Regions from separate parts of the Arthrobacter sp. UCD-GKA genome, predicted to be linked through region 1. Evidence: riboswitches for the same ligand, from Rfam matches in the RefSeq annotation. Region 1 holds a riboswitch; each other region holds the start of a gene.

What was found. A riboswitch is a leader RNA that binds a small molecule or an ion and turns the genes downstream of it on or off. The one in region 1 is predicted to bind thiamine pyrophosphate.
Region 2: another riboswitch for thiamine pyrophosphate. It lies ahead of thiM (hydroxyethylthiazole kinase); the one in region 1 lies ahead of BLJ79_RS00405 (ECF transporter S component).
Region 3: another riboswitch for thiamine pyrophosphate. It lies ahead of BLJ79_RS06395 (3-oxoacyl-ACP reductase); the one in region 1 lies ahead of BLJ79_RS00405 (ECF transporter S component).
Region 4: another riboswitch for thiamine pyrophosphate. It lies ahead of thiC (phosphomethylpyrimidine synthase ThiC); the one in region 1 lies ahead of BLJ79_RS00405 (ECF transporter S component).

Annotation. Positions count from the first base shown of each region.
Region 1 covers NZ_MOLR01000001.1:78,684-86,341, reverse strand. The annotation lists gene BLJ79_RS23875 (ATP-binding cassette domain-containing protein) at 1-1,514, opposite strand, end outside; gene BLJ79_RS00405 (ECF transporter S component) at 1,547-2,173, opposite strand; TPP riboswitch at 2,232-2,353, opposite strand; gene BLJ79_RS00400 (DUF4235 domain-containing protein) at 2,423-2,683, shown strand; gene mnhG (monovalent cation/H(+) antiporter subunit G) at 2,789-3,196, opposite strand; gene BLJ79_RS00390 (MrpF/PhaF family protein) at 3,196-3,459, opposite strand; gene BLJ79_RS00385 (Na+/H+ antiporter subunit E) at 3,456-4,070, opposite strand; gene BLJ79_RS00380 (Na+/H+ antiporter subunit D) at 4,071-5,696, opposite strand; gene BLJ79_RS00375 (Na(+)/H(+) antiporter subunit C) at 5,693-6,157, opposite strand; gene BLJ79_RS00370 (Na+/H+ antiporter subunit A) at 6,154-7,658, opposite strand, start outside.
Region 2 covers NZ_MOLR01000012.1:66,471-74,128, reverse strand. The annotation lists gene BLJ79_RS18490 (protealysin inhibitor emfourin) at 1-12, shown strand, start outside; gene pgm (phosphoglucomutase (alpha-D-glucose-1,6-bisphosphate-dependent)) at 74-1,711, shown strand; gene BLJ79_RS18480 (aldehyde dehydrogenase family protein) at 1,796-3,259, opposite strand; TPP riboswitch at 3,347-3,448, shown strand; gene thiM (hydroxyethylthiazole kinase) at 3,440-4,258, shown strand; gene thiE (thiamine phosphate synthase) at 4,258-4,914, shown strand; gene thiD (bifunctional hydroxymethylpyrimidine kinase/phosphomethylpyrimidine kinase) at 4,911-6,485, shown strand; gene BLJ79_RS18460 (uracil-xanthine permease family protein) at 6,618-7,658, shown strand, end outside.
Region 3 covers NZ_MOLR01000004.1:17,734-25,391, reverse strand. The annotation lists gene BLJ79_RS06430 (choice-of-anchor G family protein) at 1-115, shown strand, start outside; gene BLJ79_RS06425 (DUF5819 family protein) at 235-909, shown strand; gene BLJ79_RS06420 (HTTM domain-containing protein) at 906-2,036, shown strand; gene BLJ79_RS06415 (PLDc N-terminal domain-containing protein) at 2,310-2,537, opposite strand; gene BLJ79_RS06410 (RNA-binding S4 domain-containing protein) at 2,617-2,994, opposite strand; gene BLJ79_RS06405 (hypothetical protein) at 3,055-3,411, opposite strand; gene BLJ79_RS06400 (LLM class flavin-dependent oxidoreductase) at 3,486-4,820, opposite strand; gene BLJ79_RS06395 (3-oxoacyl-ACP reductase) at 4,836-5,600, opposite strand; TPP riboswitch at 5,678-5,771, opposite strand; gene BLJ79_RS06390 (metal-dependent hydrolase family protein) at 5,851-7,053, opposite strand; gene BLJ79_RS06385 (aminopeptidase P family protein) at 7,050-7,658, opposite strand, start outside.
Region 4 covers NZ_MOLR01000007.1:180,124-185,279, forward strand. The annotation lists gene trmD (tRNA (guanosine(37)-N1)-methyltransferase TrmD) at 1-483, shown strand, start outside; gene BLJ79_RS13920 (ankyrin repeat domain-containing protein) at 505-1,260, opposite strand; gene thiC (phosphomethylpyrimidine synthase ThiC) at 1,356-3,140, opposite strand; TPP riboswitch at 3,153-3,260, opposite strand; gene rplS (50S ribosomal protein L19) at 3,768-4,127, shown strand; gene lepB (signal peptidase I) at 4,185-4,859, shown strand.

The DNA.
Region 1 (7,658 bases):
TGCAGGACGAACTCGTGTGCGCCCAGGGCGCGGGCGAAGTCCGCGTCGTGGGTCACCGCGATGATCGCGGTGCCGCGGCCCAGCTCCTCGCGCAGCAGCAGGGCCAGTTCGCGCCAGGTGTTGGCGTCCTGACCGAAGGTCGGCTCGTCGAGGATGAGGACCTGCGGGCCCGCCGCCAGCACCGTGGCGACCGAGAGCCGGCGCTTTTCCCCGCCCGAGAGGGTGAAGGGGTTCGCCTCCGCCAGGTGTCCCAGCCGCAGCCGGGACAGCAGCGATTCGACGCGCGAGGAGATTTCCTGCTCGGTGAACAGCGGTTCCCGGGTTCCGGGCCTGACCGCGTGCCGCGGGCCGTAGGCCAGTTCCTCGGCCACGGTGTGGGTGACGAACTGGTGCTCGGGCTCCTGGAAGACCGAGCCGATCCGTCCCACCAATTCGGTGGCGCGCCAGTGGTACGGCCGGGCCTCGGTGCCGGCCGCCAATTCGCCGGTGGCCAGCACCGTGCCGGATCCGACCGGAAGCAGTCCGCCGAGGGTCAGCGCGAAGGTCGACTTGCCCGAGCCGTTGGCCCCGCGCACGCACCAGGCCTCGCCCGCCCCCAGGCGCAGGTCCAGGCCGGAGGCGGCCGGCCTGGCGCCGCGCTTGCGCGTGACGGCAAGGTCCGTGGCCTCCAGCAGCAACGCAGCGGATTCCCCGGGGGCCGGCAGCGGGTCGAATGCCGGGGTGTACCCGGGCACCCAGACCCCGGCGGCAACCAACTGGTCGCGGACCGGGCCGGGGGCAAAGAGCTCGCCGGGGGTTCCGTCGTGGGCGATGCCGCCGCCGGGTTCCAACACGATGACCCGGTCCATGTGCTCCGCCCACGCCTCGAGCCGGTGTTCGACGATCAGCAGGGTCGCGCCGGTGGAATCCAGTGCGGCCAGCACCGCGTCGCGGACCTCCAGCACCCCGTCCGGGTCCAGGTTTGCCGTGGGCTCGTCCAGCAGCACCAGCCCCGGTCCCATGGCCAGGATCCCGGCCAGGGCCAGGCGCTGTTTCTGCCCGCCCGAGAGCGCGGAGGTCGGGTGGTCCAGCGGGACCTCCAGTCCCACGGCGTCCAGTGCCTCGATGATCCGCCGCCGGATCTGCGCGGGCGGCACCGAAAGGTTTTCCGCGCCGAAGGCCACGTCGTCCCCGACCCGGGCCTGGACGACCTGGGTTTCGGGATCCTGCTGCATGAGCCCGACCAGTCCGCGGCCTTGGGCTGCCGGTGCCCCGTCCAGCAGCAGCTCGCCGGAGGAATAGGTTTCGTCGTCTTCGTCCAGGACCCCGGCCAGCGCGTAGAGCAGCGTGGATTTGCCGGCGCCCGAGGGCCCGGCCAGCAGCACGCGTTCCCCGGCCCGGATCTCCAGGTCCAGGCCCGACAGCGCTGCTTGCTTGCGGTCGGCGTGCCGCCACCCCCAGTTCCGGGCGCTGACGGACACCGCGTCGCAGCGGTGTTGCACCGTGGCCGCGGTGTCGTTTTCGCGGTGCAGCATCGAGGCTGAAGACATGGTGATGCCCGTGCCCATCAGCCGAGGATTGGTTCGGTGGCTGCCTTGCGGCTGGCAAGCGCGCCCAGTGCGCCGGTCTTGGCCAGGGCGCGGGTTCCCAGGAAGGAGAGCAGCCCGGCAATGATGATGCCCGAGATGGTCATGAACCCGATGTAGGCCAAGAGCATGCCGGTGGTGTATTCGGGGAACCAGCGGAAGATGAAGGTGTCGTTGACGCTTCCAAATAGTCCTGCTCCGGCGCCGGCCAGCAGTGCCACGGGCAGGTTGAAGGTGCGGTAGCGGAACGCGGCGAAGACCACTTCGGCGCCCAGGCCCTGGATCAGGCCCGAGGCCAGGACCGTCAGCCCGAATTCCGAGCCCATGAGCGCCGAGACCATCGCGGCGACCACTTCGCAGAACAGTGCCGCGCCGGGCTTGCGGATGATCAGTGCGCCGAGCACCGCGGGGAAGAGCCACATGCCCGAGACCAGTGCGGCCGAAGGCGGGAAGGCCAGGAACAGCACGTCGAGCAGGTGGTGGCTGCTGTTCCAGGCCCAGAAGATGACGCCCGAGGACACTGCGATGACTGCCGCGATGACGATGTCGACGACGCGCCAGGATGTGGTTGCCGTTTTGTGCCCGGCGGGCTGGTGGGTGATGCCCATGGTGTTGATCCTCCTTGGATTCAAGGAGGGGAGGGAATGCCCGCACACTTCCGCGCGCACCCCTGAGAACTCGACTTCCTTCGCCGGTACTAGCCGGGGCAGGTTCGAGGGTCTGCGGCTATCCGCACTCTCAGCGCCTGGGTGCGGGTTACCCCGCACGACGCTCCCCTGTCGTGATTGTTTCAGTTCTATGATGCTACCTCAGCTAGGCTGGGCCTAGTACCTTTGCCGCAATATTCGGGAGTCCCCATGAACAGCTTGATGAAACTGATCGGTCCAGCAATTTCCATCGCCGCGGGTTTCCTGGGAGGGAAGATCGTCGACAAGGCCTGGATCGGTTTCACCGGCCAGCAGCCGCCCAAGCACGGCAACAAGGAGGCCCAGGCCGAGGCCTCGATGCGCCAGGCCATCGGGTTCGCCGTGCTGTCGGCCGTCACCGCCGCGTTGATCCAGGTGCTCACCGACCGCGGCACCCAGCGGGCCATCGCGAGGTTCACCAAGAAGGCCTGAGCTTCCGCACTTCCGCACACGGGGGGTCCGGCCGGATGCGTTCGGCCGGGCCCTGCTTTGGCGTGGCCCGTGCCGGTTGGCGGCGCCGGCCCAGGGTCCGGTGGACTAGTCGATGAAGTCGGCGCGGTCCCTGTTGCCGTCCCGGCCGTGCTCGGCCTCTTCGCGCTGCTCCGCGGCCTCGACCACCGCCGCCAATTCGTCCGCGATGAGGGTCTCGCGCTTCAGGTGCCGGGTCCGGTAGCCGGCCCGTCCCACCATGTGCGCCGAGACCGGGGCGGTGAGCAACTGCAGCAGCCAGGCCAGGAGCAGCACCGGAAGCACCGCCCAGGACCGCAGTTCCAGCCCGAGCGCGGCCAGCAGCAGGAACAGCCCCAGCACCTGCGGCTTGGTCGCCGCATGCAGGCGCGAGAGCAGGTCCGGGAAGCGCAGCATGCCGATGCCCGCGGCCAGTGACATCAGGCAGCCGACGATCATGAACGTCCCGGCCACGATGTCGATGACGGTGTCCAGCATCAGGCGTTCCTCCGGTCCGTGACGAAGCGCGAAACCGTCACCGAGCCGACGAACCCGACCAGGCATGCCAGCAGCACGAAGATGAGGTTGTCGGTGTGCTTGTTGATGGTCATGTCCACGCACAGCGCCGCGGAGACGATCAGCAGCAGCACGTCGGTGGCGATGACGCGTTCCAGGATCGAGGGCCCCTTGGCCAGCCTGATCATGGCCAGGGCGCCGGCGATCGAGAGCGTGATCCCGCAGATCCACAGGACGATGTTCATGGTGTTTCTCCGTGTTCCTTGCCCGGGGCCGATTTCTCGGCATTCAACTCGGCCAGTTCTTCCTTGGTGCCCATCATGCGGATCAGCCGTTCCTCGATCATCATCACCGAGGCCCGCGCCTTTTCCACCCCGGCCTCGTCGTTGACGTTGAGCACGTGCAGGTACAGGGTCGAGGTCCGCCGGTCCACCTCCACGACGTAGGAGCCGGGGACCAGCGTCAGCACGTGGCCCACGAAGGTGACCAGCAAGTCCGATTCGGTGCGCAGCTGCACGGTGATGATCGCGCTTGTGGTGCGCGGGCCGCGGAACACCGCCAGGTACAGCACCTCGAAGCTGGCCAGGGTCACGTCCCGCAGGAACGCCCCGGCGAACACTGCGGCACGCCAAACATTGAAGCGCCCCGATAGGATCACCGGCGGCAGCCGGAAGACCCGCACCAGCACCAGCGAGATCAGCAGCCCGAAGACGAGGTTGCCGATGGCGAAGTCCTGCCAGAGCGCACCCCAGACCAGCATCATGCCTGCAAGCAAAGGCAGTTCCTGGCGCAGGGTGGCGCGTTGGCGTGCCCCGGATTCGTCGGTGGCGTCTTTCAGCCGTTGTTCCTTGGTCATTTACCGTACCCCCTGCCCGGTTCCGAGGACCGCCTCGATGTAGTTGTTTGGGTCCAGCAGCTGGCCGGCGACCTGGTCGCTGAATTCAAACAGCGGCCCGGCAAACACCGTCAGCGCCACGCCCACCAGCACCAGGGCCGCGGTCATGGCCAGCATGCCGTTGGGCAGCAGTGCGGTGTTCCCGCGGTCGGAATAGCGGCTGGCCGGCTCGTTGGCCACGATGTCGTAGGTCGCCCCGCGCGCGGCTTCCACGCCCACCAGCAGCAGCGGGTCCGGGTCCGTGGCGTCCTCGGCCTTGCGCCAGAACGCCCTGTTCCAAACACGCGCTATCGCCAGCAACGTCAACAGCGAGGTCAACAGGGACACCCCCACCAGCGCCCAGGCCACGGGCGTGCCCAGTTCGGCGCCGCCCTGCACCAGCCCGAGCTTCCCCAGGAAGCCGGAGAACGGCGGGATGCCGCCCAGGTTCATGGCCGGGACGAAGAAGAGCAGCGCCAGCAACGGCGAAAGCTTGGCCAGCGAGCCGAGCCGCTCGATGTTCGAGGTCCCGGCCCGGCGTTCGATGAGCCCGGCGACCAGGAAGAGCGAGGTCTGCACCACGATGTGGTGGGCCACGTAGTAGATGGTGGCCCCCAGCCCCAGCTGGTTCCCCACGGCCACCCCGAAGATCAGGAATCCGATGTGGCTGGTGAGGGTGAAGGAGAGCATGCGCTTGATGTCGGTCTGCGCCACGGCACCCAGGATGCCCACCAGCATGGTCAGCCCGGCCACGACCATCAAGGGTTCGGAGAGCTGGTTCCCGGGGAAGAGCAGCGTCTCGGTGCGGATGATCGCATAGACCCCGACCTTGGTCAGCAGCCCGGCGAACACCGCGGTGACCGGGGCCGGGGCGGTCGGGTAGGAGTCCGGGAGCCAGAAGGACAGCGGGAAGACCGCGGCCTTGATCCCGAAGGCGACCAGCAGCATCACGTGCAGCACGGTCTGCGTGCCCGGGGAGATCTCCGGCAGCTTCACGGCCAGGTCCGCCATGTTCACGGTGCCGGCGGCCGCATAGATCATGCCGATGGCGATCAGGAAGAGCAGCGAGGAGGCGACCGAGACCACCACGTAGGTGGTGCCCGCTCGGATCCGCGCGGTGGTCCCGCCCAGGGTCAGCAGCACGTAGGAGGCCGTCAGCAGGATCTCGAAGCCCACGTAGAGGTTGAAGAGGTCCCCGGCCAAAAAGGCGTTGGAGACCCCGGCGACCAGGATCAGGTAGGCGGGGTGGAAGATCGAGACGGGCCCGTCCTCGTCCCCGTCGGCCATGCCCTGGCTGGTGGCGTAGAGCAGCACCGCCAGGGAGACGATGGAGGAGACCACCAGCATGAATGCCGAGAACCCGTCCACGACCATGGAGATGCCAAACGGCGGGGCCCAGCCGCCGAGGGTCACCGAGTAGGTCCCCCCGCCCCAGACCGTGGCCAGCATCCAGGCTTCCAGGCAGAGCGTGATCACCAGGACCGCGATGGTCACCAGGCGCTGGGTGCGGCGCTTGCGGCGCAGGATGAAGGCCAGGGCGGCACCGAAGATCGGCAAGGCCACGACCAGCGGGGCAAATGAAACGGCGGTCAGTGGTGCATCGATCATGCGTGCGGCCCCTTCTCCGGGTGGTTCCCTGCGGGCTCGGCGTCCTCGCCCTCGAATTCGGTGGTGTCCTCGGGGACCGGGGAGTCTTCTTCGAAGTCGAAGGTCGACTGCTGCGAGACGCGCAGGTCCTCGTCGTCGTCGGCGACCACGTCGGCCCGGGAGATGACCCAGGAGCGGTAGATGATGCCCAGCATGAACGCTGTCACCGCGAAGGTGATCACGATGGCCGTGAGGATCAGCGCCTGCGGCAGCGGGTCGCTGTATTCCTGTGCATCCAGCGCCGACCGGTACAGCGGCGCCTCGCCGCGGCGCCCTCCGGCGGAGAGGATCAACAGGTTCACCCCGTTGCCCAGCACCACGATGCCCAGCAGCACGCGGGTCAGCGAACGCTCGAGCAAAAGGTAGATGCCCACGGCGAAGAGCACGCCCATCACTATGAGCAAGGTGATATTGGTGCTCATCGTCCAACTCCCGTATCCGCGTCGGAAACCATGTCATGTGTGTCGGTGGGGCTGCGGCCCTCGGAACGGTCGTCGATCTCCGAGCCCAGGGAGCGCAGCACGTCGATGACCAGCCCGACCACCACCAGGTACACCCCGATGTCGAAGAGCGTGGAAGTCACGAACTTCTGCTCCCCGAAGAGCGGCCAGGTGAATTCGATGGCCGCGGAGGTGAACATCTGGGCGCCCAGGAGCAGCGGCGCCGCGGCGGTCAGTGCCGCCAGGCCCAGCCCGGTGCCCATCAGCGTGCCCGGGCTGACCGGGGTGGCCTCGGCCAGTTCCACCCGGCCGCCGGCCAGGTAGCGGATGGTCAGGGCCAGGCCGGCCAGCAGCCCGCCGGCAAAGCCTCCGCCGGGGGTGTTGTGGCCGGCCAGCAGCAAGTACACGGAGGCCAGCAGTATGGTGTGGAAGAGCAGCCGGGTGACCACCTCGAAGGTGATCGAGCGGCGCTCCGGGGCCAGGGTGTGCCCGGCGACCAGCCAGGAATCCTTCTTGGAGATCGCAAAGGTCCTGGCCACTGCCAGCCCGGCACGGCTGGGACTGGCCCCGCCGATGGCCTCGGAACCGTGGTCGACCGATCCGCGCGGCACGTTCGAGGCGCGCACCCGCTTGTCCCCGCGACCGCGCACGAAGATCAGCGAGGCCACGCCGGTGGCGGCCGCGGCCAGCACCGTGATTTCCCCGAAGGTGTCCCAGGCGCGCATGTCCACCAGGGTGACGTTGACGATGTTCTTGCCCGCTCCGCCGGTGTAGGCAAGTTCCGGGTAGGCCAGCGAGATCGGATCCGCGACCCGCGAGGCCATCGAGGTGGCGGCGATGTAGATCATGGAGGCGCCGAACCCGATGCCGATCAGCGCCCGGCCCAGCCGGTGCCCGGTGGGGTTCTTGGCCCACAGTTCCACCGGCAGGGCGCGCAACGCCAGCACGAAGGCGACCAGCACGATGGTTTCGACCAAGAGCTGGGTCACGGCCAGGTCCGGTGCTCCCTGCAGCGCGAAGATCGCGGCCATGCCGTAGCCGCTGACCGAGACCATCAGCACCGCCAGGAAGCGGCGGTTGGCCTGCAGCGCACCGAGGGCGCCGAGGATCATGATGAGCCCGATGACCAGCTGGGCGGGGTGGTCGAAGGCGATGAAGTTTCCCGGTGCCGGGGTGCTGAGCAGGATCGCGGTGCCGGCCGGCAGCAGCAGCGCCACGATGAGGATCACCACGAGGTAGAAGGACAAGGAACCGCGCTGGGTGCGTCCGGTGAGCCAGATGGCCAGGTTGTCCACGCCGGTGACCATGTGCTTGTAGTCTCGTTCGGCATCCAGCAACGCCGGGACCCGGGACTGGAGGTGGAAGGTCCTCTCCCGGGCCAGGAAGAGCGCGGTGCCCGCGATCATGGTCAGGATGCTCAGACCCAGCGCGGGGCTGAACCCGTGCCAGAGGCCCAGGTGGATGGGGTTCTCGGCGGATCCGA
Region 2 (7,658 bases), on a different contig from region 1:
CCGCGCCGCTGAATGCCCGACGCCCAACGACGTGGGCGGGGCGCCGTCGGGCAATCAATGAGAAACTGGTGCCATGGCCCATCCTCGCGCCGGGACCCCGGCACTGCCCCAAGACCTGATCGACCTTTCAGCGGTGCGCGACGCGTACTTCGACATCCACCCGGATCCGTCCGACCCCGCACAGCGCGTGGCCTTCGGCACCTCCGGACACCGCGGCACCTCGATGAACGGCTCCTTCAACGAGGACCACATCGCCGCCATCACCCAGGGAATCGTCGAATACCGGCGCGCCGCGGGCATCACCGGCCCGCTGTTTGTCGGCAAGGACACCCACGCGCTCTCGGATCCCGCACAGGACACGGTGCTGGAGGTGCTGGCCGGCAACGACGTGCCGATCCTCGCCGACGCGCGCACCGGCTGGACCCCCACCCCCGCCCTGAGCCACGCCATCCTGGCGCACAACGCCAACCCCGATGCGCCGCGCGCCGACGGCATCATCATCACCCCCTCGCACAACCCGCCGGCCGACGGCGGGCTGAAGTACAACCCGCCGCACGGCGGACCGGCCGACACCGATGCCACGTCCTGGATCGCGAACCGCGCCAACGAGCTGCTGGAGGCCAAGCTGGACGGGGTCAAGCGCACCTCGCTGGGCGCCGCGCGCCTGGGTGGCAAGATCGGTGCCTTCGACTTCCTCGCCTCCTACGTCGACGACCTGCCCTCGGTGCTGGATCTCGACGCGATCCGCGCCTCGGGGCTGCGCATCGGCGCGGACCCGATGGGCGGTGCCGCGGTGGACTACTGGGGCGCGATCGCCGAGCGGCACCGGCTGGATTTGACCGTGGTGAACCCCGGGGTGGACCCGCGCTTTGCGTTCATGACCCTGGACACCGACGGGAAGATCCGCATGGATTGCTCCTCGGCCCACGCGATGGCCTCGCTGGTCGCCGCGCGCGACGCCTATGACATCTCCACGGGCAACGACGCGGACGCCGACCGCCATGGCATCGTCACCCCGGATGCCGGGCTGATGAACCCCAACCACTTCCTGGCCGTGGCCATCGAATACCTCTACACCCACCGCACCGGCTGGTCCACGGACGCCGGGATCGGCAAGACCCTGGTGTCCTCCTCGATGATCGACAGGGTGGCCGCGAAGCTTGGGCGCACCCTGGTGGAGGTCCCGGTGGGCTTCAAGTGGTTCGTGCCGGGCCTGCTGAACGGAACCGGTGCCTTCGGCGGCGAGGAATCGGCCGGTGCCTCGTTCCTGCGCCGCGACGGGCGCACCTGGACCACCGACAAGGACGGGATCCTGCTGGCGCTGCTGGCCAGCGAGATCACCGCGGTCACCGGCTCCTCCCCGTCCAAGCACTACGCGGCGCTGGCCGCCGAGCACGGGGCCCCCAGCTATGCGCGCCTGGACGCCGCCGCGGACCGGGACCAGAGGGCCCGTCTGGCGAACCTGTCCGCCAGCGACGTCACCGCCGATTCGCTGGCCGGTGAAAAGATCACCGCGCGGCTGACCGAGGCGCCGGGCAACGGGGCAAAGATCGGCGGGCTGAAGGTCACCACCCAAAACGCCTGGTTCGCCGCGCGCCCCTCGGGCACCGAGGACAAGTACAAGATCTACGCCGAGTCGTTCCTGGGCGCCGAGCACCTGGCCCGGGTGCAGGACGAGGCCAGGACCATCGTGGACACCGTCCTGGGCTGAGCCAGGTGGTGCGGGGCGGGCGCGGCCACACCGCACCCGCCCCGAAACAGCCGACCACCTACAGGTATGCGATCCCGGGCATGTCTACATCAGGCGTTTGATGATCTTTGACTTGGCCCAGGTGTACGGCGGGTAGACGGCCTTGAGCGTGTCCACCACCGTGGTCTTGCCCATCACCGCGCGCATCTGCGAGAGCCGCTCGAACCCATGCCGCCCGTGGTAGGCACCCATGCCGGAGGCTCCCACGCCCCCGAACGGAAGCGAGGGGACGGCCAGGTGCAGGCTCGGCGCGTTGTGCACGATGGCCCCGGCGCGCACCTGGTCCCCGAAGGACGACTGCAGCCGCGGGTTCTCGGAAAACAGGTAGGCGACCAGCGGGGTGGGACGCGCGTTGATGAAGCGAACGGCGGCATCGAAGCTGTCCACCGCGATGACCGGCAGGATCGGGCCGAAGATCTCCTCGCGCAGCAGGGCCGAGTCCGGGTGCACGTTGGTGATCACCGTCGGTTCGATCTGCAGCGTGTCCTCGTCGTACCCGCCTCCGACGACCACGTCCCCGTCGCCCAGCATGGCCACCAGGCGCTGGAAGTGCGCCGTGTTCACGATCCGCCCGTAGTCGCGGCTGGCCAGCGGATTCTTCCCGTAGAACCCCGTGATGGCCTTTGACAGCTGCTTTTCCAGGTTCCGCGCCGCGTCCCCCACCGCCAGCACGTAGTCCGGCGCCACGCAGGTCTGCCCGGCATTCATGAACTTCCCGAACGCCAGCCGGCGGGCGACCGCCGCCGAGGACCCGTCCATGACCACGGCCGGGGACTTGCCGCCCAGCTCCAGGGTCACCGGGGTCAGGTGCTCGGCCGCCGCGCGGGCCACGATCTTCCCCACGCGTTCCCCGCCGGTGTAGAAGATGTGGTCGAAGTGTTGTTCCAGCAGGACCTTGGAGGTCGACGCGCCGCCCTGGACCACGGCGCACGCCCGCCGGTCCATGAATTGCGGAACGAGCCGCCCGAGCAGCGCGCTGGTGGCCGGGGCCAGCTCCGAGGGCTTGAGCACCGTGACGTTGCCGGCGGCAATGGAGGCGACCAGCGGGGCGAGGATCAATTGCAGCGGGTAGTTCCAGGCACCGATGACCAGCACCACGCCCAGCGGCTGCGGCTCGATCTTGGCTGCCGCCGGGTGCAGCGCGAGCGGGATCTTGACCGCCTTGGACTCCATCCATTCGGAGAGGTGCAGCTGCGCGTGGTCGATTTCGGCACGCACCATGTCGACCTCGGTCATCCTCGCCTCGGCCCCGCTCTTGCCCAGGTCATCGGCCAGCGCATCGACGAAGTCCTGCTCGTGCGCCTCCAGCATCCGCTCCAGGGCCTTGAGCTGGGAGGCGCGGAAGCGCCGCGGGTGGGCCAGCCGGGTGGCGACCACGTCGTGCATCGAAGCGACGATCTCCACGATGTTTTCAGGCGACTCGGGCACCACCGGCGGCAGCTCGAGCTCGCTCAGTGCGCGCGACTCGCGCGGCGCGGTGGATGGATGCGGATTCTCGGTGATGCCCATGCCTAGAGCGTATACGGCGTGCGCGTGGGCCGCGACAGGCCGCGACGCGCAGTTGACGCCCCGCCCGTGCGGTGGGATAGGCTCGCGCCTAGTGACACGGGGTGTCGGCGCGCCAGCGATCCGACTGAGATAAGACCCGTAGAACCTGAACTAGTTCGTACTAGCGGAGGGATGTTGCTCATGGGATCCATGGCGCCTTCAATTGTTTTTTCACCCGGCGAGCTCGCCGATGCCCTGGGCGCGCTGCGCGCCTCCACCCCCTTGGTGCAGGTGTTGACCAACACCGTGGTCACCAACTTCACCGCCAACGTGCTGCTGGCCGCCGGGGCCTCCCCCGCGATGGTCGACGTGCCCGGGGAGGCCGGCGGATTCGCGTCGGTGGCCTCCGCGGTGCTGGTGAACCTGGGCACCCCCCATTCCGAGCAGCGCGCCGCCATGGCCGAGGCGGTGGCCGCCGCCAACGCCGCGGAAACCGGCTGGGTGCTGGATCCGGTGGCCGTCGGGTCGCTGCGCGTGCGCACCGACTTCGCCCTGGGACTGCGCGATGTCTCCCCCACGGTGATCCGCGGCAACGCCTCGGAGATCATGGTGCTCGCCGAGGCCGGGTCCGGCGGGCGCGGGGTGGAGGCCACCGACACGGTCGATTCGGCCGCCGCCGCGGCCCGCTCCCTGGCCTTGCGCAGCGGCGCCGTGGTGGCCGTCTCCGGGGAGGCGGACCTGGTGACCGACGGGGCGCGCACCATCTACGTTCATGGCGGAAGCAAGATGCTCACCCTGGTGACCGGCGGCGGGTGCGCGCTGGGCGCGATCTGCGCGGCCTTCCTGCCCGTGGTCCGGGACCCGCTGTTGGCCACCGTCGCGGCCCACGCGTTCTACTCCGCCGCCGCCGAACGGGCCGCAGCGGCAAGCTCGGGGCCGGGAAGCTTCGCTGTGCATTTCCTCGACGCCCTGCACGCGCTGGCCCCGGCCGACCTCGCGGCCACGGCGGTGCTGTCCTGATGGCCTCCGGAATCTACCTGGTCCTCGACTCGAATTCCACCGCCGGACGCCCGCTCGAAGACATCGCCGCCGCAGCGGTGGCCGGCGGGATCACCACGATCCAGCTGCGCTGCAAGGACCTGCCCGCCGGGGAATTCGTCGACACCGTGGAAAGCTGCGCCAAGCACACCTCCGGGCGGGCCACCCTGCTGGTCAACGACCGCATCGACGTGTACCTGGCCGCACGGGCCCGCGGCGCCGACGTGCAGGGTGTGCACATCGGCCAATCAGACATCCCCGCGGACCTGGTCCGCACGCTGATCGGGCCGCACGCCGTGCTCGGGCTATCCGCCTCCACCGCCGGCGAGATCGACGCGGCCAACGAACTCAACGCGCTTGCCCCGGGCACCATCGACTACCTGGGCGTCGGCGCCGTGCATGCGACCCCGACGAAGAAGGACCACCCGGAGCCGCTGGGCTACGGGGGCCTGGCCGCCGCCGTGGCCCGCAGCAATGCACCCGTGGTCGCCATCGGCGGGCTCGACGCCACCGACGTCCCGGCCGTTCGGTCCGCCGGGGCCGCCTCGATGGCCGTGGTGCGGGCGATCTGCGCCGCGGATGACCCGCGCGCCGCAACCGCCGACCTGATCAGCCTCTGGGAAGGGGAAACGCCATGAACACCATGAATTCCACCAAGAACATCCTGTCCATCGCCGGCTCCGACCCCTCCGGGGGCGCCGGGATCCAGGCCGACCTGAAGTCCATCGCGGCCGCCGGCGGCTACGGGATGGCGGCGGTCAGCGCGCTGACCGCCCAAAACACCCGCGGCGTGCGCGCCGTGCACGTGCCCCCGGCCGGCTTCCTCACCGAGCAGCTGCTTGCGATCTCCGAGGACATCTCCATCGACGCGATCAAGATCGGGATGCTGGCCAACGCCCAGGTCATCGACGAGCTGGGAACCTGGCTGGCCACAATCCGCGGTGCCGCCGGCGCCCCCGGCGCCCCCGGCGGACGCGTGCCGGCCGTCGTGCTTGACCCGGTGATGGTGGCCACCAGCGGGGATTCGCTGCTGGATGCGGCCGCCGATGCGGCGCTGCGCCGGCTCTTCATCCATGCCGACGTGATCACCCCCAACATCCCCGAGCTCGCGGTGCTGGCCCGCGGCCCCGAGGCCACCGACTGGGACTCGGCGGTGTCCCAGGCACGCATGCTCGCGGCGGAATACGACGTGCTGGTGCTGGCCAAGGGCGGGCACCTGGCCACCCAGCGCTGCCGCGACGCGCTCATCGACGCCGGCGGGGTGCTGCTAGAGGTCGAATCCGAGCGCCACGCCACCGGCAACACGCACGGCACCGGCTGCTCGCTCTCGGCCGCACTGGCCACGCATTACGCGCGCACCGGGAACTGGGGCACGGCGCTGCGCCGTGCCAAGGACTGGCTGTCCGATGCCATCTCCCGCGCGGACGAGCTGTCCGTCGGATCCGGGCACGGCCCGGTCAACCACTTCGCCGCGCTCTGGGACGGGGTGCGCCCGGCGCAGGCCGGGGACCCGCTGGCGCAGTGGTGGGAACGGATCGCCCCGATCCGCGCGGGCATCGACGAGCTGGGCTTCATCCGCGCCCTGAAGGACGGGTCGCTGGCCCGGGCCCACTTCGAGGACTACCTGGGCCAGGACGCCCTGTACCTGCGCACCTATGCGCGGTCCATGTCGCGGGCCGCGGAACTGGCCCCGGACACCGCCTCGCAGCGCTTCTGGGCGGCGGCCGCCAGCGGCTGCCTCGAGGAGGAGCTGAAGCTGCACCGCGGGCGGCTCGACGAACGGGTCCCGGAGCCCTCGGCAACCACCACCGCGTACCTGAACCACCTGCTGGCCGCCGGGGACGACTATGCGGTGCTCACCGCCGCGTTGCTGCCCTGCTTCTGGATCTACCAGGACACCGGCACCCGGTTGGCCGCGGCCAACCACGACCGCCACCCGTACGCCGACTGGCTGGCCACCTATTCCTCCCCGGAGTTCGACGCCGCCACCGCGGCGGCCATCGACCTGGTGGCCGCTGTGCACGCGGGCGCCGATGCCCGCACCCGGGCGGCGATGTGGCGTGCGTTCGAGGCCTCCAGCGCCCACGAGCTGGCGTTCTTCGCGCAGACCGCCGCCGACGCCCCGGAGGCGGCAGCGGGACCCCGGCGCGCGTCCGGGCACCTTGCCCCGGACGCCGCCGGGCACGGCGAACCGGTCGCTGCCCGGTAGCCGCGCGGGGGCGGGACGTGCCGGGGCACCGGCCCCGGGCGGCGGGCGGGTAAAATGCACGAGGGGGTTTTGCGCTGTGCACCGCGCGCCCCCGACGCCCGACTCCCGCCCCTTCCCGGAAGGCCCCACCCCATGAGCAACCGATTCGGCATCGGCTGGCGCCTGCACGGCGACGGCAAGTCCATCTCCCCCGGAACGGTGGTGGCCCCCGACGAGCGCCTCGCCTGGGCGCAGACCGTCGGCGTGGGAGTCCAGCACGTCATGGCGATGTTCGGCGCCACGGTGCTGGTGCCGACCATCACCGGCTTCCCGGTCACCACCACGCTGCTGTTCACCGGCGTCGGCACCCTTTTGTTCCTGATCATCACCGCGGGTCGCGTGCCCTCCTACCTGGGGTCCTCCTTCGCGTTCATCGCGCCGGTCACCGGGGCCATGGCCACGCACGGGATGGGCGGTGCCCTGGGCGGGATCGTGATGGCCGGCGCCTGCCTGTTCATCGTGGGGCTCATCGTGCAGAAGGCCGGAACCGGCTGGATCCACGCACTGATGCCCCCGGTGGTCATGGGCACCATCGTCGCGCTGATCGGGCTGAACCTGGCCACCACCACCACGGACAAGATCACGCAGGTGCCGCTGACCACCTTCGCCACGGTGCTGGCCATCGTCATCACCACGGTGCTCTTCCGCGGGATGCTCGGGCGCCTGTCGATCCTGCTGGGCATCATCGTCGGCTACCTCGCCGCCTGGGCGCAGGGCCAGGTCGATTTCTCGGCCATCGGCCAGGCCGCCTGGTTCGGGCTGCCCGACTTCGCCGCACCCACCTTCCACATCGAAACCCTGACGCTGTTCCTGCCGGTGGTGTTCGTGCTGATCGCCGAGAACGTGGGACACGTCAAGACCGTGGCGCTGATGACCGGGCGCGAGCTGGACGACGTGAACGGCCGGGCGCTGATGGCCGACGGCACCGCCACCATGATCGCCGGGTTCGGCGGCGGCTCGGGCACCACCACCTACGCGGAGAACATCGGGGTCATGGCCTCCTCGCGCGTCTACTCGACGGCCGCCTACTGGATCGCGGGCACCGTGGCCATCGCGCTGGCGTTCTTCCCGAAGTTCGGCGTGCTGATCAACACCATCCCGGCCGGGGTTGCGGGCGGCGCGGGCATCGTGCTC
Region 3 (7,658 bases), on a different contig from region 1:
TGGCGACCTGGCCAACACGGGCTCGAGTGCACTGATCCTGGGTGGCTCAGCATTGCTGCTGCTGCTGGCTGGTGCCGGTGCCTTCCTGTTCTCGCGTAAGCGCTCCATGCGCTAACGCTTGAATTTACGGTGAATGGGCTGGCCGGGACCTTTTGGTCCCGGCTTGCCCTTTCGCCCGATCCAGGGCAACCGGTTGTTGGAGTTCCAACGGCCAGCTGAGCCCAGGCTTGTGGTTTGAAAATCGATCGCGGCCGTTGCCTTTACGGAGATTTGATGAAACGTCCTCTGAACAAACCCCGGATCATGGGGATGCTGTCGGCCCTGGCCGTGGTCACCTATGTATTTGTGAGCCTCGTGCTGGTCTCGCCCAATACGCCTGTGCGCGCTGCGGTATTCTCGGTCGCTTCACCGTATTACACGCAGAAGTGGAACGTCTTTGCTCCCAGCATCATGAAAGTCAATACGGATTTCTCCTTCCAAGCTCAGTGGCGGGATGCCAACGGATCGCTGGTCAAATCGGAATGGGTCAACATCACCGATATCGAGCAAGGCAACTCCCTGGGCAATTGGGCTACATCCAGGATCCATAAACAGTCGTTGAACGCCATGGGTGCCTATCAAGGTAGATACAACAAGCTGACCGCGGCTCAGAAGAAGATCGCCCGGGATACCTTCATTGAACGATCAGGCAACGGCTTTCAGCCGATCGGGAACTCCGAGTTGATTCAAAAACTGGTCGACGCCGGCAATAACCGCAGCTCCGTCATCAGTTTCCTGCGGTTTGATGCTGAACAGCAATTCAAACTTTCAGATCTGGTGTTCGGATGGCGTCAATCGAACGTCACGATCGATGGTGCGGTCGTCAACGAATACGCAGGGGTCATCGAGCGGAATGGCGGAAAGCAATGACCGTGAAGAAGTACTTGGCCACGAGCATCAACTCCGCCGCACAAGGATCGTCGACGTCATCGGATTCGTCGTGGGCGTCACGGCAGATCGATCGATTTGTAGCATGGGCTACCGGGGCTTACCGTGCCACCCGCAGCTTCTCCCTGCTGAGAATCATCTACGCCGTCGGCATGTTGCTGTTTCTCATTCCCAGCTATGGGGACCGCGCCTACCTCTGGGGCTTTGCCTCGACGTGGCTCGAACCGGAAATCAAGCGCCGGGGCTACCCATTCTTTATTGAAAAAATGTTCCCCAAAGACAATACTTTCGTCTTTGACCTGTCCTACTGGAGCCTGATCGTTCTGGTCCTGTTGTTTCTTGTAGGGTACAAGACACGGTTCGTCACCCCGGTGATGCTGCTGTTCTGGATTGGTTTGCAGTCGAACAGCATGCTGGTGACCAACGGTGGCGACACCATTTTCCGCATCACCCTTTCATTCTTGATTTTTGCGAATCTGAGCAAGCATTGGTCGGTCGATGCCTGGCTGCAGAAGCGGCGTGGCCACCGAAAGTCCTATACACAGAAGCACTTCCCGGTTCCCCTGTGGCTGGGGGCGGGCCTCCACAACACCGCCTTGATGCTGTGCTGCTACCAAATCATGCTGGTCTATGTGAACTCGGGCATCTTCAAGCTGATGGGCAAGGAATGGCTCGAGGGCAGTGCCTTGTACTACTCCCTGAACCTGGATGCCTTCCAGGTTGTTCCGCTTCTGAGCGAGCTTGCCTGGCAGATCACGCCGGCCGTGTTGGTGGCAACGTGGGTATCCATCTACTTCCAGCTGCTCTTCCCGGTGCTGCTGCTGTGGAAGTACACCCGCTATCTTTCCCTCGTCCTGCTCCTGGGCATGCACGTCGGGATCGGATTCTTCATGGGGCTTTGGTCGTTCTCCTTGGCGATGATCGCCCTGGACATGCTCTTTGTGCGCGACAGTTCCTGGGAAAAGGCCGGAAATTGGGTCCGTCGCACCAACACCAAGGCCAAACAGATTCTCCGGTCCGAGATTGGCCTGCCCCCTGTGCCAAGGAGCATTCCGCCCAGGCCGGAACAGTTCGCCAACGCGGGCAGCAGCAGCACGGCTTCCGAGTGAACCCAGGGAATTCATCGCCCGTGGTTCTGCAGATTCGTGGGGAATTCGACCGGTGTTGGCAATCGGTAAAGATTGATGCCCGACTTCATTGAGCAATATTGGGCCCGGTTGGAGCAATGATCCTGGAACTTCCCTGCCACCGGTTCTCCGTTGGGAGGCGTGTCCCGGCGAAAAGTATCGTCTGCTGGACATTGCCGTGCTAGGACCGAATTCGATTTTCAAGCCTGGCCGGGCCTTGGCGATCCCCAGATCCCGCCCGCGTCGGAATTGTGGCTACTTGACCCGACGCGTCCGTCCGAATGCCAGATACGCGATGGGCCCGAGGAAATTGATGAACGAGGCCGCGGCCCACGCGCCCTTTGCCCCACGGACCTCGGCCGCCGGACGTTTGACGAGATCGCGCAAGGCAACGAACTGGAGTGCCAACTGCGTGATGCCCAGGATGGCGACGCGCCAGCGTGATACGACAGAAAGTTCGTTCCAGGACTTGTTCCGGCTCATGGTTCTCCTCTGTTGCGACAACGGCTGTGACAGCTTCACTACCGCGTTATTGGCTATCCATTCCCATCGTAGTCGCCGTCTAATGGAACTGGTCCCGGAGTCTTTCCATCTCACGCCGATCTTTCTTCGTGGGCCGGCCTGCGCCCCTGTCCCTCACGGGAACCTGGGGGATGACTTCCTTGGGTCGGACAGGCGTGTGGTCGATGTAGCAACGGGTAGCGATGTCCGCTCCCACCCTTTTGGCGATCACAGCGGTCACTTCCAGGGTGCGGTCGAATCCCGATTGCCTGACCCTGATGGTGTCACCGGGTACAACGATCTGGGCGGCCTTGGCGGGCTTGTCGTTCAACCGCACATGACCGGCACGGCACGCGGTGGTTGCCGCGGAACGGGTCTTGTAGATCCGGATCGACCATAGCCAGGCGTCGATTCTGACAGCCTTTGTTTCCTGCTTCATGCCGCCAGTCTAGTCAGCGCGGGGACTTCGCCGCGGTTGTTGCAACACACCTGTGCCGGCTCAGGCAAGTGCGTTGTCGCAGGCGGTGACGAGCCTGGCCTGGACATCGGCGGGAACCTTGTCGCCTGAGGCCGCCACATCATCGAGTGCACTGACGATTTCCTGGGGCAGGCCACCCTCGCGGACCGCGTCCACCATGGACGAGACGACCTTGAGGTCGGAGGCGTTGATGCTGCCGTCCTTGATCGGTGCACACACCTTCTTGATGAGCTCCTTCTTTGCCCCATCGGCCAGCTGGGTTGCTGCCGAGGACGCCGCGGAGGAAGCGGTGTCGGCGATGGTCGCGCAACCGCTCACGGAGAGCAGCAGGACGGCAGCGGAAAGGAGCAAGGCATTTTTGGAACGTGAAAATCTCATGCGTTCCATCGTAGTGGCTCGAAGGTGGGAGAACGCCGGGAACTCCGAGGCCTCCCACCTGCGGGCACGGGCGATCAGCCCGAAACCGGTACGTTCTCCAGACGTGCAGGCCTGGACAGGCCCAGGGTTTCGCGCAGGGTCCTGCCCGGGTATGACGTGCGGAAAAGGCCACGTGCCTGCAAGATCGGCACCACGAGTGCCACGAAGTCATCTAGCCCCGCCGGGAAGCTGGGGCACATGAGATTGAAGCCGTCGCAGGCACCTGTGGTGAACCACTCCTCGATTTCGTCGGCGACCTCGGTGGGCGTGCCGATCATGGTGGCATGGCCGCCGCCGGCCGCCAGGAATCCCAGCAACTCGCGAAGCGTGGGCTGCTTCGTTTCGATGATGCGTTGCACCGTGAGGTAGCGGCCCTGCGGTCCGGAGAACCCTTCGGCCGGCGGCAGCCCAGGCACCGGCCCATCCAAAGGATGCGAGGTGTAGTCCTGGCCCGTGAACATGTTCAGTTGGGTGATGGCCGAGTCGAGATCCAGGTAGGAATCCAAAGCGGCCTTCTTTTCCCGGGCTTCCTCCCGGCTCGCCCCGATGTAGGTGACCAGCCCGGGAAGGATAGGCACCGAATTCCCGGCCCGCCCCACAAGTTCCAACCGCCTCCGCATGTCCGCGGCATATTCCAGGGCCGATTCCCGGTCCCAGGAAACCGAGTAGATCGCTTCGGCGTACCGGGCGGCAAAGGAACGCCCGGCCTCCGAGGATCCGGCCTGGAAAAGCACCGGACGCCCCTGCGGGCACCGCGGGACGGTCAGCGGGCCGGCAACCGTGAAATGGTTGCCGCGGTGGTTGATCGGGCGGATCTGGGAGGGATCGAGGTATTGGCCGGCCTCACGGTCGACCACCAGTGCCGAATCCGACCACGAATCCCACAGTCCCTGCACCGCGTCCATGAACTCCTCGGCACGTTCGTAGCGTTGTGCGTGCCCCGGCAAGGCATCCATCCCGTGGTTGCGGGCCTCGGCGTCGAACATGGAGGTCACCACGTTGATGCCCGAGCGGCCCGCACTGATGTGGTCGAGGGACGCCAGCAGCCGGGCGACATGGAACGGGGTGTAGAAGCTCGCAGAGATCGTGGTGACCAGACCAATATGCTCGGTGGCCCGCGCCATGGCGCTCAGCGCGGTCACCGGTTCGAGGAACCAGGGGATTCCCGCCGCGTACTCGTGGTTGACGCTTTGCCCGTCGGCAAAGAACACCGCATCCAGGCAACCACGTTCGGCCAGCCGGGCCAGTTCCTCGTAGTAGGCGATGTCGCCGACGCGGTCGGCGCTGGAGTCGGGGTGGCGCCACCCCATGGTGTGGTGGCCGGCACCGTAGATGAAGGCGTTCAGGTGCAGTTGGCGTGTCGAATCCATGGTTTTGCCCTCCTCCTAATTCATCACCAGGCCGCCGTCGACCACCAGGTTCTGCCCGGTCACCGCCCGCGACCAGGGCGAGGCAAAGAGCAGGGCGGCATCGGCGAACTCCGCCGGGGAGGTGACCCGGCGCAGGGGAGTGGAACCGGCAATCAGGTCAAAGACCTCCTCCGGGGTGGCCGCCGAGGCATCGGTGGTGCGCAGCAGGCCTCCGGAGATCATGTTGACGCGGATGTTCTCGGGGCCCAGGTCCGACGCGAACGTGCGGGTCAGCGACAGCAGTGCCGCCTTGGCCGCGGTGTAGTCGTGGTACGGGACCACGGGGTTCTGGAAGAGGTTCGTTCCGATGTTGACGATGTTGCCGAAGCCTGCGGATTTCATGCCCGGCAAGGTCGCCTGGATGGTGTTCAATGCTCCGCCGATGATGCCGGTGAATTGCGCCCCGAATTCCGTGTACCCGATCCCGTCCGCCTTGGAGCGGGCATCGCCGTTGAAGGAAAAGTCCGGCAGGGCATTGTTGATCACCGTGGTGATAGGGGCGCCAAAGTGTTCCTGCGCAGTGGCGACCAGCTCGGCGACCTGTTCGGGTTCCGAGACGTCGGCTCGTATCGCAATCGCGCGATCCTCCCCGAACTCTGCGGCCAGTTCCTGGGCCCCGGCCTCACTGGAGCGGTAGTTCAGCACGAGCCGTGCGCCCTCGCGGGCGAAGGCGCGGGCCAGGTCGGTGCCCAGGCCGCGGCCGGCACCGGTGACAAGTACGATTTGGTCCTTGATGAGCATTCTCTTGCACCTTTCGTTGGAGCGAAAGGATGCCATGGAACTGCCACGAGGTACCCAAAAGCGGGGCGCCACCATGCGTCATGCCGGACCGGCATCCCTTCGCTCGGATTATCGAGATCAGGTTCAACGGGTCTATCTCTCAGCCGCCAGGCGGCACCCCGTGTCGAGTCCTACGGCCAACCTAGCACCGCCCCAAGCCAATCCCCAATCAGCGACGCCGTGCCGGTCGTACTGCTGGTGTTCGCCCCGGTCATGAAGCCGAATGCATGCGCCCGCCCTGGATGATCGTGCGCGGCCGGGACTCGTCATAGAGCACCGAGGCATCCTCGAAGGGATTTCCGTCCAGCAGCAGCGCATCCCCGGCCATGCCCGGGGCCAGGCGTCCAAGTGTCGGTTCCTGCAGCAGCGCGGCGTTCACGCTCGTGGCCGAGCGCAGCGTCTCAAAGACCCCCACGGCCTCGATCTGCAGGGCCAAGCCGTTGAGCTGCTCATCCGCAAGGTCTCCCATCAGGTCCGAGCCGAAGCCCACCGGGATGCCGGCGGCCAGCGCAAGCTTGATGGCCTCGCCGCCGGCGGTGAGGACCTCCAGGTTCTTGGCCTTGGAGACCTCCGACAGGCCGACCTCGTCCCCGCGGCGGTCCATGGCCGCGTAGGCGGCCAGCGTGGGCACCAGATAGGCACCGTGCTCGGCCATCAACGCTGCGGTGCGCGCATCGAGCAGGTTGCCGTGCTCGATCGAACGCACGCCGTTGCGCACCGAGTGGGCAATGGCCGCTGGCGAGTAGGCGTGGGCCGCGACGTAGGAACCCCGGCGGGTTGCCTCGGCGACCACCACGGCGATTTCCTCGTCCGAGTACTGCGGGATGGCCAGCGGGTCTGTCAGCGAGACCACGCCGCCGCTGGCCATCATCTTGATGGCGTGGGCGCCGGTGCGCAGGCGTTCGCGCACGGCCACGCGCAGCGGCTCGATCCCGTCGACGACCTCGCACATGTGGCCGTGGCCGAAGCAGACATCCACGTCCGCCTCGCGCGGGTCGCCGTGCCCGCCGGTCTGGCTCAGCGCCGGGCCGGTGTAGAAGTAGCGCGGGGAGTCCAGCAACCCGGCTTTGATGGCGCTGGACAGGCCGATGTCCCCGCCTGCGACGTCACGCACGGTGGTGAAGCCGCGGGACAGGGCCTCGCCCAGGCGCTTGGCCCCGGCCAGGGCCGCGAAGGAGAGCGGGCCGCGCTCGTTGCGGAATCCGTCAAGGGAGATTGCATAGGCGTGGAAGTGGGCATCGATGAGCCCGGGGACCAGGACCTTGCCGGCGGCGTCGAGCAGCTCACCTTCTTCCTGGGCGCCGATGGCCGTGATAAGTCCATCCTTGAAGGTCACGTTGCCGCGGACGAGCTCAGGATTTTCGCCGTCAAAGACCAGCGCATCGGTGACGGTCAGGACAGATGCGGGGCTCATGCCTTGGCCCCTGCCTGTGCTGCCATCCAGGCTTCGATGCCGTTGGCATCGATCGGCAGCGGGTCCGAAAGGTTCTCGTGGCCGGTGGCGGTGACCAACAGGTCGTCCTCCAGGCGCACGCCCATGCCGCGCAGTTCCGGCGGGACCATTTCGTCGTGCTGGTGGAAATAGAGGCCGGGTTCCACGGTGAGCACCATGTTTTCCTGTAGCACCGCACCTTGGTATTCCTCGTAGGAAGCGGAGGAGCAGTCGTGCACGTCCAGGCCCAGGTGGTGGCCCACCCCGCAGACCAGCCAGCGGCGGTGGTGCTGGCCGGCAGGGGAGAGCGCCTCGTCGACGGAAACCGGGAGCATGTCCCAGTCGCTCAGGCCGTTGGCGATGACCTCCATGATGGAGGTGTGGAAGGCGGTGAAGTCCTTGCCGGGGGTGATCTGGGCCAGGCCGGCGCGGTGCGCCTTTTCCACCAGGTCGTGGACCTCGCGCTGGGCGGTGGTGAAGCGGCCGTTGGCCGGGAAGGTGCGGGTGACATCCGCGGTGTAGAAGCTGTTCTCCTCCACTCCCATGTCCAGCAGCAGCATCTCGGATTCGACGACCGGTCCGTCGCA
Region 4 (5,156 bases), on a different contig from region 1:
GGGGCGCAGCACCTGGCCTTTGCCTGCGGCAGGTACGAGGGCATCGACGAGCGGGTCCTGGACTTTGCCTCAGAGGCCTTCGACGTGCGCCCGGTGTCCATCGGCGACTACGTGCTCAACGGGGGAGAGGTCGCGGTGCTGGCGATGGTCGAGGCCATTGGCCGGCTGATCCCCGGGGTCATCGGAAACCCGGAGTCGCTGGTCGAGGAATCGCACTCCGACGGACTGCTGGAATACCCGGTGTACACCAAGCCCGGCACCTGGGAGGGCCGCGAGGTTCCCGAGGTGCTGCTTTCGGGCAACCACGGCAAGATCGCGCGCTTCCGCCGCAACAAGCAGCTGGAGCGCACCGCCACCCGGCGCCCGGACCTGATCGTGCAGCTGGATGCCTCCACGCTGAACCGGCACGACCGCGACACCCTGTGGCACAACGGTTTTGCCATCGTCGAGGGTCGCATCGTCCCGAAGGACGCGCTCGGCTAGCAGTTTTCAGATTCGCCACCGCTAGCGCGGTGGCTGGGCATCTTCCAGGAGCCCGGCCACCGCGCTTTGCCGTAGCCGGAGGGCGTGTTCGAGCGCCGTGGTGCCGCCGGAATCCGCGATGGAGGTGTCCGCGCCCGCCGCGATGAGAAGCCGCACCACCTTCTGGTGCGCGGTGCCGCCGTCGCCCAGGATGACCGCCTCGAGCAGGCACGTCCACCCCAGGCCGTTCACGTGGTCGACGTCCGTTCCTGCGTCAATGAGCCGGCGGACCGTTTCGAGGTGGGCGTGCTCGCAGGCCGGAATGAGCGCGGTGCCGCCGTAGCGGTTGGTGCTTGTGACGTCGGCGCCGTGCTGCAGGGTGAGTTCCAGGATCCCGAGGAATCCCTCCGCCCCGGCATGGAGGAACGCCGAATCCGAGATGCCGTCCCGGGCATTGACGTCGGCACCCCGCAGGATCAGTTCCCTCGCCGCTTCCAGCGCGTTGGCCCGCGTGGCGGTGACCAGCACCGGACGGCCATCGGCGTCGCGGAAATCCGGCGAGACCCCGGCATCGAGCAGTTGCCGCACCTGGTCGGCGTCATTGGCCCGGGCCGCGACAAGCAGTGCCTGTCCGGACGTGGACCCGTCGGCGGTTGCGGCTGCCGACGCGGTGGATGGATCGGGCGTCGAGGTCGTTGCGGGCCCGGCGGAGGGTGCGGTGGCGCAGGCGGCCAGCGCCAGCAGCGCCGCGGCCAGGGTCACGGCCATCGGGAAGCGGGATGGGTGGCGCACGGACATGGGCCCATCCTAGCGCGAGGGGGTGGCCAGCCGTGAAGCGCCGGGCCCGGGGCTTGCAGGGGAGCCCGGGCCGGCGCTAGACCGGCAGCGGGCCGCTACGCCCTGGCGGGCATCCCGGGCTCGGGCAGGTAGACCTTGCCGCCGGAGGCCAGGAACTCCTGGCTCTTGTCCCGCATCCCGCTGACCATTTCCGCGATGGCCGCCTGCGAGTCGGCCGAGCCGTATTCGTCGCGGATGTCCTGGCTGATCCGCATGGAACAGAACTTCGGCCCGCACATGGAACAGAAATGCGCGGTCTTCGCCGGCTCGGCCGGCAGCGTCTCGTCGTGGAAGGACTCGGCGGTGACCGGGTCCAGCGACAGGGCGAACTGGTCGCGCCAGCGGAACTCGAAGCGTGCCTTGGACAGCGCGTCGTCCCGTTCGGAGGCGCCCGGGTGCCCCTTGGCCAGGTCCGCTGCGTGGGCGGCGATCTTGTAGGTGATCACCCCGGTCTTCACGTCGTCCTTGTTCGGCAGGCCCAGGTGTTCCTTGGGCGTGACGTAGCAGAGCATCGCGGTGCCGTAGCGGGCGATCTCGGTGGCGCCGATGGCGCTGGTGATGTGGTCGTAGCCCGGTGCGATGTCGGTGACCAGCGGGCCCAGGGTGTAGAAGGGCGCGCCGTTGCACAATTCCTGCTGGCGCTCCACGTTTTCGCGCACCAGGTGGAAGGGGATGTGGCCGGGGCCCTCGACCATGACCTGGACGTCGTACTCCCAGGCCCGTTTCGTGAGCTCGGCCAGGGTGTCGAGCTCGGCGAACTGGGCGGCATCGTTGGCGTCTGCGATGGAGCCGGGGCGCAGCCCGTCGCCCAGGGAGAACGCCACGTCGTACTGCGCGAAGATCTCGCACAGCTCGTCGAAGTGCGTGTAGAGGAAGTTCTCCTGGTGGTGGGCCAGGCACCAGCCGGCCATGATGGCACCGCCGCGCGAGACGATGCCGGTCACGCGGTTGGCCGACAGCGGCACGTAGCGCAGCAGCACCCCGGCGTGGATGGTCATGTAGTCAACGCCCTGTTCGCACTGCTCGATCACGGTGTCGCGGAAGATTTCCCAGGTCAGGGCGTTGGCCTCGCCGTTGACCTTTTCCAGGGCCTGGTAGATGGGCACGGTGCCGATGGGGACGGGGGAGTTGCGGATCAGCCATTCGCGGGTCGTGTGGATGTCGTCGCCGGTGGACAGGTCCATCACGGTGTCGGCGCCCCATTGTGTGGCCCACTGCAACTTGTCCACTTCTTCGGCGATGGAGCTGGTGACGGCCGAGTTCCCGATGTTCGCATTGATCTTCACCAGGAACGCCTTGCCGATGATCATGGGCTCGGACTCGGGGTGGTTGATGTTCACCGGGATGATCGCCCGGCCCGCGGCGACCTCGCTGCGCACCAGTTCCACGTCGCAGTTCTCGCGCAGGGCGACGAACCGCATCTCGGGGGTGGTGATCCCTGCCCGGGCGTAATGCATCTGGGTGACGCGCTTCCCTGCCTCGGCGCGCCGGGGGACCGGCCGGCTGCCCTTCCATTCGGCCGACGCCTTGCCGCGGCGGACCGCCGACTTTCCGTCGTCGAGCAGGTTCCGTTCACGCCCTGCGTAGGTCTGGGTGTCCGCGCGTTCCTCGATCCAGCCGCTGCGGAACGCCGGCAGTCCAACCACCGGGTCGCTTCCGGGTCCGGCGGTGCGGTAGACCTGCAGCGGGGCGTTGTCCTTTCCGCCCGGGGACGGCTCCAGCGCGATTTGCGTGACGGGAACCCGGATCCCGGATTCGTCGTCATCGATGTAGGCCAGCGAGTGGGACTTCAGGGACTGGGTCTCTGCTGCTTCCACGGCGTTTTGGACAGGGCTGTGCATTGAAACGGTGTTGCTCAAGGAGTACTCACTTCCTTCGCCGGCATTACCCGGACAGGTTCAACGGTCTCTCGCTGCATCAGCTCGATCTCAGCCCTTGCAAGGGCCCCCGTGTGGTCGAAAACGAAACTATCACATGATCCGGCCAGGCACCGTTTGTGACCTTGGGCACCGGCAGGTTGTGCCCGGCGGCGCGGACCGGTGTTTGTTCAATGCGTTCCCGATGACTGGTTCCGATCGAATCGGGCCTTATCGTGGCGGGTTTCGGGTCCCCTGGGCGCGTTCGGGGCCGCGATCGCGGCGGGATCCCGTCCGGGCAGAAACTGCCGGTGCTGCTCAGACCCGGAGCATCATCGGGCAGATCCTTTCGATGCGGGTCCGCCTGCGGGTGCGGAACTTCGCACCATGCCCCGGAGTGTGGCAAAATGGATTCTTGGGTCTACTGGGTTCTGCTCCTGCCGCAGGGGGAACGAGTCAACAGTTGGACCAGCCGTCGATCCGCAAACGGATCGCGGTACCAAGCTTCGGACCGCCACATCTTTTTTCCGAGCGCACCTGTGCGCCCCGGGGAACAATTACGGTCCGTGTCTAAAATAGGTGACCTGCGGCGTCTATTTAGGAGATGCATTCATGCATATTCTCGACTCTGTCGATGCAGCCTCGCTGCGCAACGATGTTCCCGATTTCCGCCCGGGCGATACCGTCAAGGTCCACGTCAACATCATCGAAGGCAAGAACACCCGTGTTCAGGTTTTCCAGGGCTTCGTCCTTGGTCGCCAGGGCCGCGGCGTGGGCGAAACCTTCACCGTTCGCAAGGTCTCCTTCGGTGTCGGCGTAGAGCGTACCTTCCCGGTGCACTCCCCGGTCCTGGAAAAGATCGAACTGGTCTCCCGCGGTGACGTTCGCCGTGCGAAGCTGTTCTACATGCGCGATCGCCACGGCAAGGCCGCGAAGATCCGCGAAAAGCGCGACTTCCGGACCGCCAAGTAGCGAGAAAAGCGAGAGCCTTCATCTTCGCGGCCCCCAGGGCTGCGGGGATGGGGAGCCATCGTGGATCGATCTACTGAATCGGAAAGTTTTTCCGCTTCGACAAAGCGCCGGTCTCCTTCGAGGGGCTGGCGCTTTGTCGTTGGCGCGCTTGCAGCGGCGGCTCTGATCACCCTGGTCGTTCGTGCCACCGTCGTTGACTTCTTCTACATCGGTTCCACTTCCATGGAATCCACGTTGAACCCGGGTGATGGGCTGCTGGTGAATCGGCTTGCATACAAGGACGCCGAGATCCAACGCGGGGACGTGGTCATCTTTGACGGCCGCGGTTCCTTCCTGCCCTATCAGCGTCCCGGTGTCCTGGATTCCCTGGCCTGGGCGTTGCGTCTTGCCGGCAAGGACGCGGTGTACGTCAAGCGCGTCATTGGCGTCGGCGGCGACACCGTTTCCTGCTGCAGCCCCGACGGACGCCTGGTCGTCAACGGCATCCCGCTGGAGGAGCCCTACGTTCTTGACGGCAACAAGCCAAGCGACCTTGAATTCGACGTGAAGATCCCCGAAGGGCGCTTGTGGGTCATGGGGGACCACCGTTCGGTGTCCGAAGATTCGCGCGCGCTTCTTGGAGCACCGGGCGGCGGCATGATTCCCGTCGATCGAGTCATCGGCAAGGTCACCGATGTGATCTGGCCGCTGGACCGGAGGCACTCCGTCGAGGGCCAGCTCGCGGCCCCGTAACCTATGGCCCGCCACTGTTGCAGTGGCGGGCTTTTTGTTGCCCAAATTCCTCGGGGATTGAGAGCATGTTCATCCGAATTGTGCGCCGGGTATTGTGTTCCGGCGGGCCGGCGGGCCGGCGCACAGCGCTAGTCATGGGCGCCATCTGGGCTCGACCAGGGCTCCGCATGCGGACCGAGCGAGATGCAGCAGTACCCTGGTTCCCTGCCATCGGCGATACAAGCGCTTTGCTTCTGCCGATGTCCAGTAGCGAGACGGTCGTATTCCTTGAGGACTCCGTCCATCGTGATATCAAGC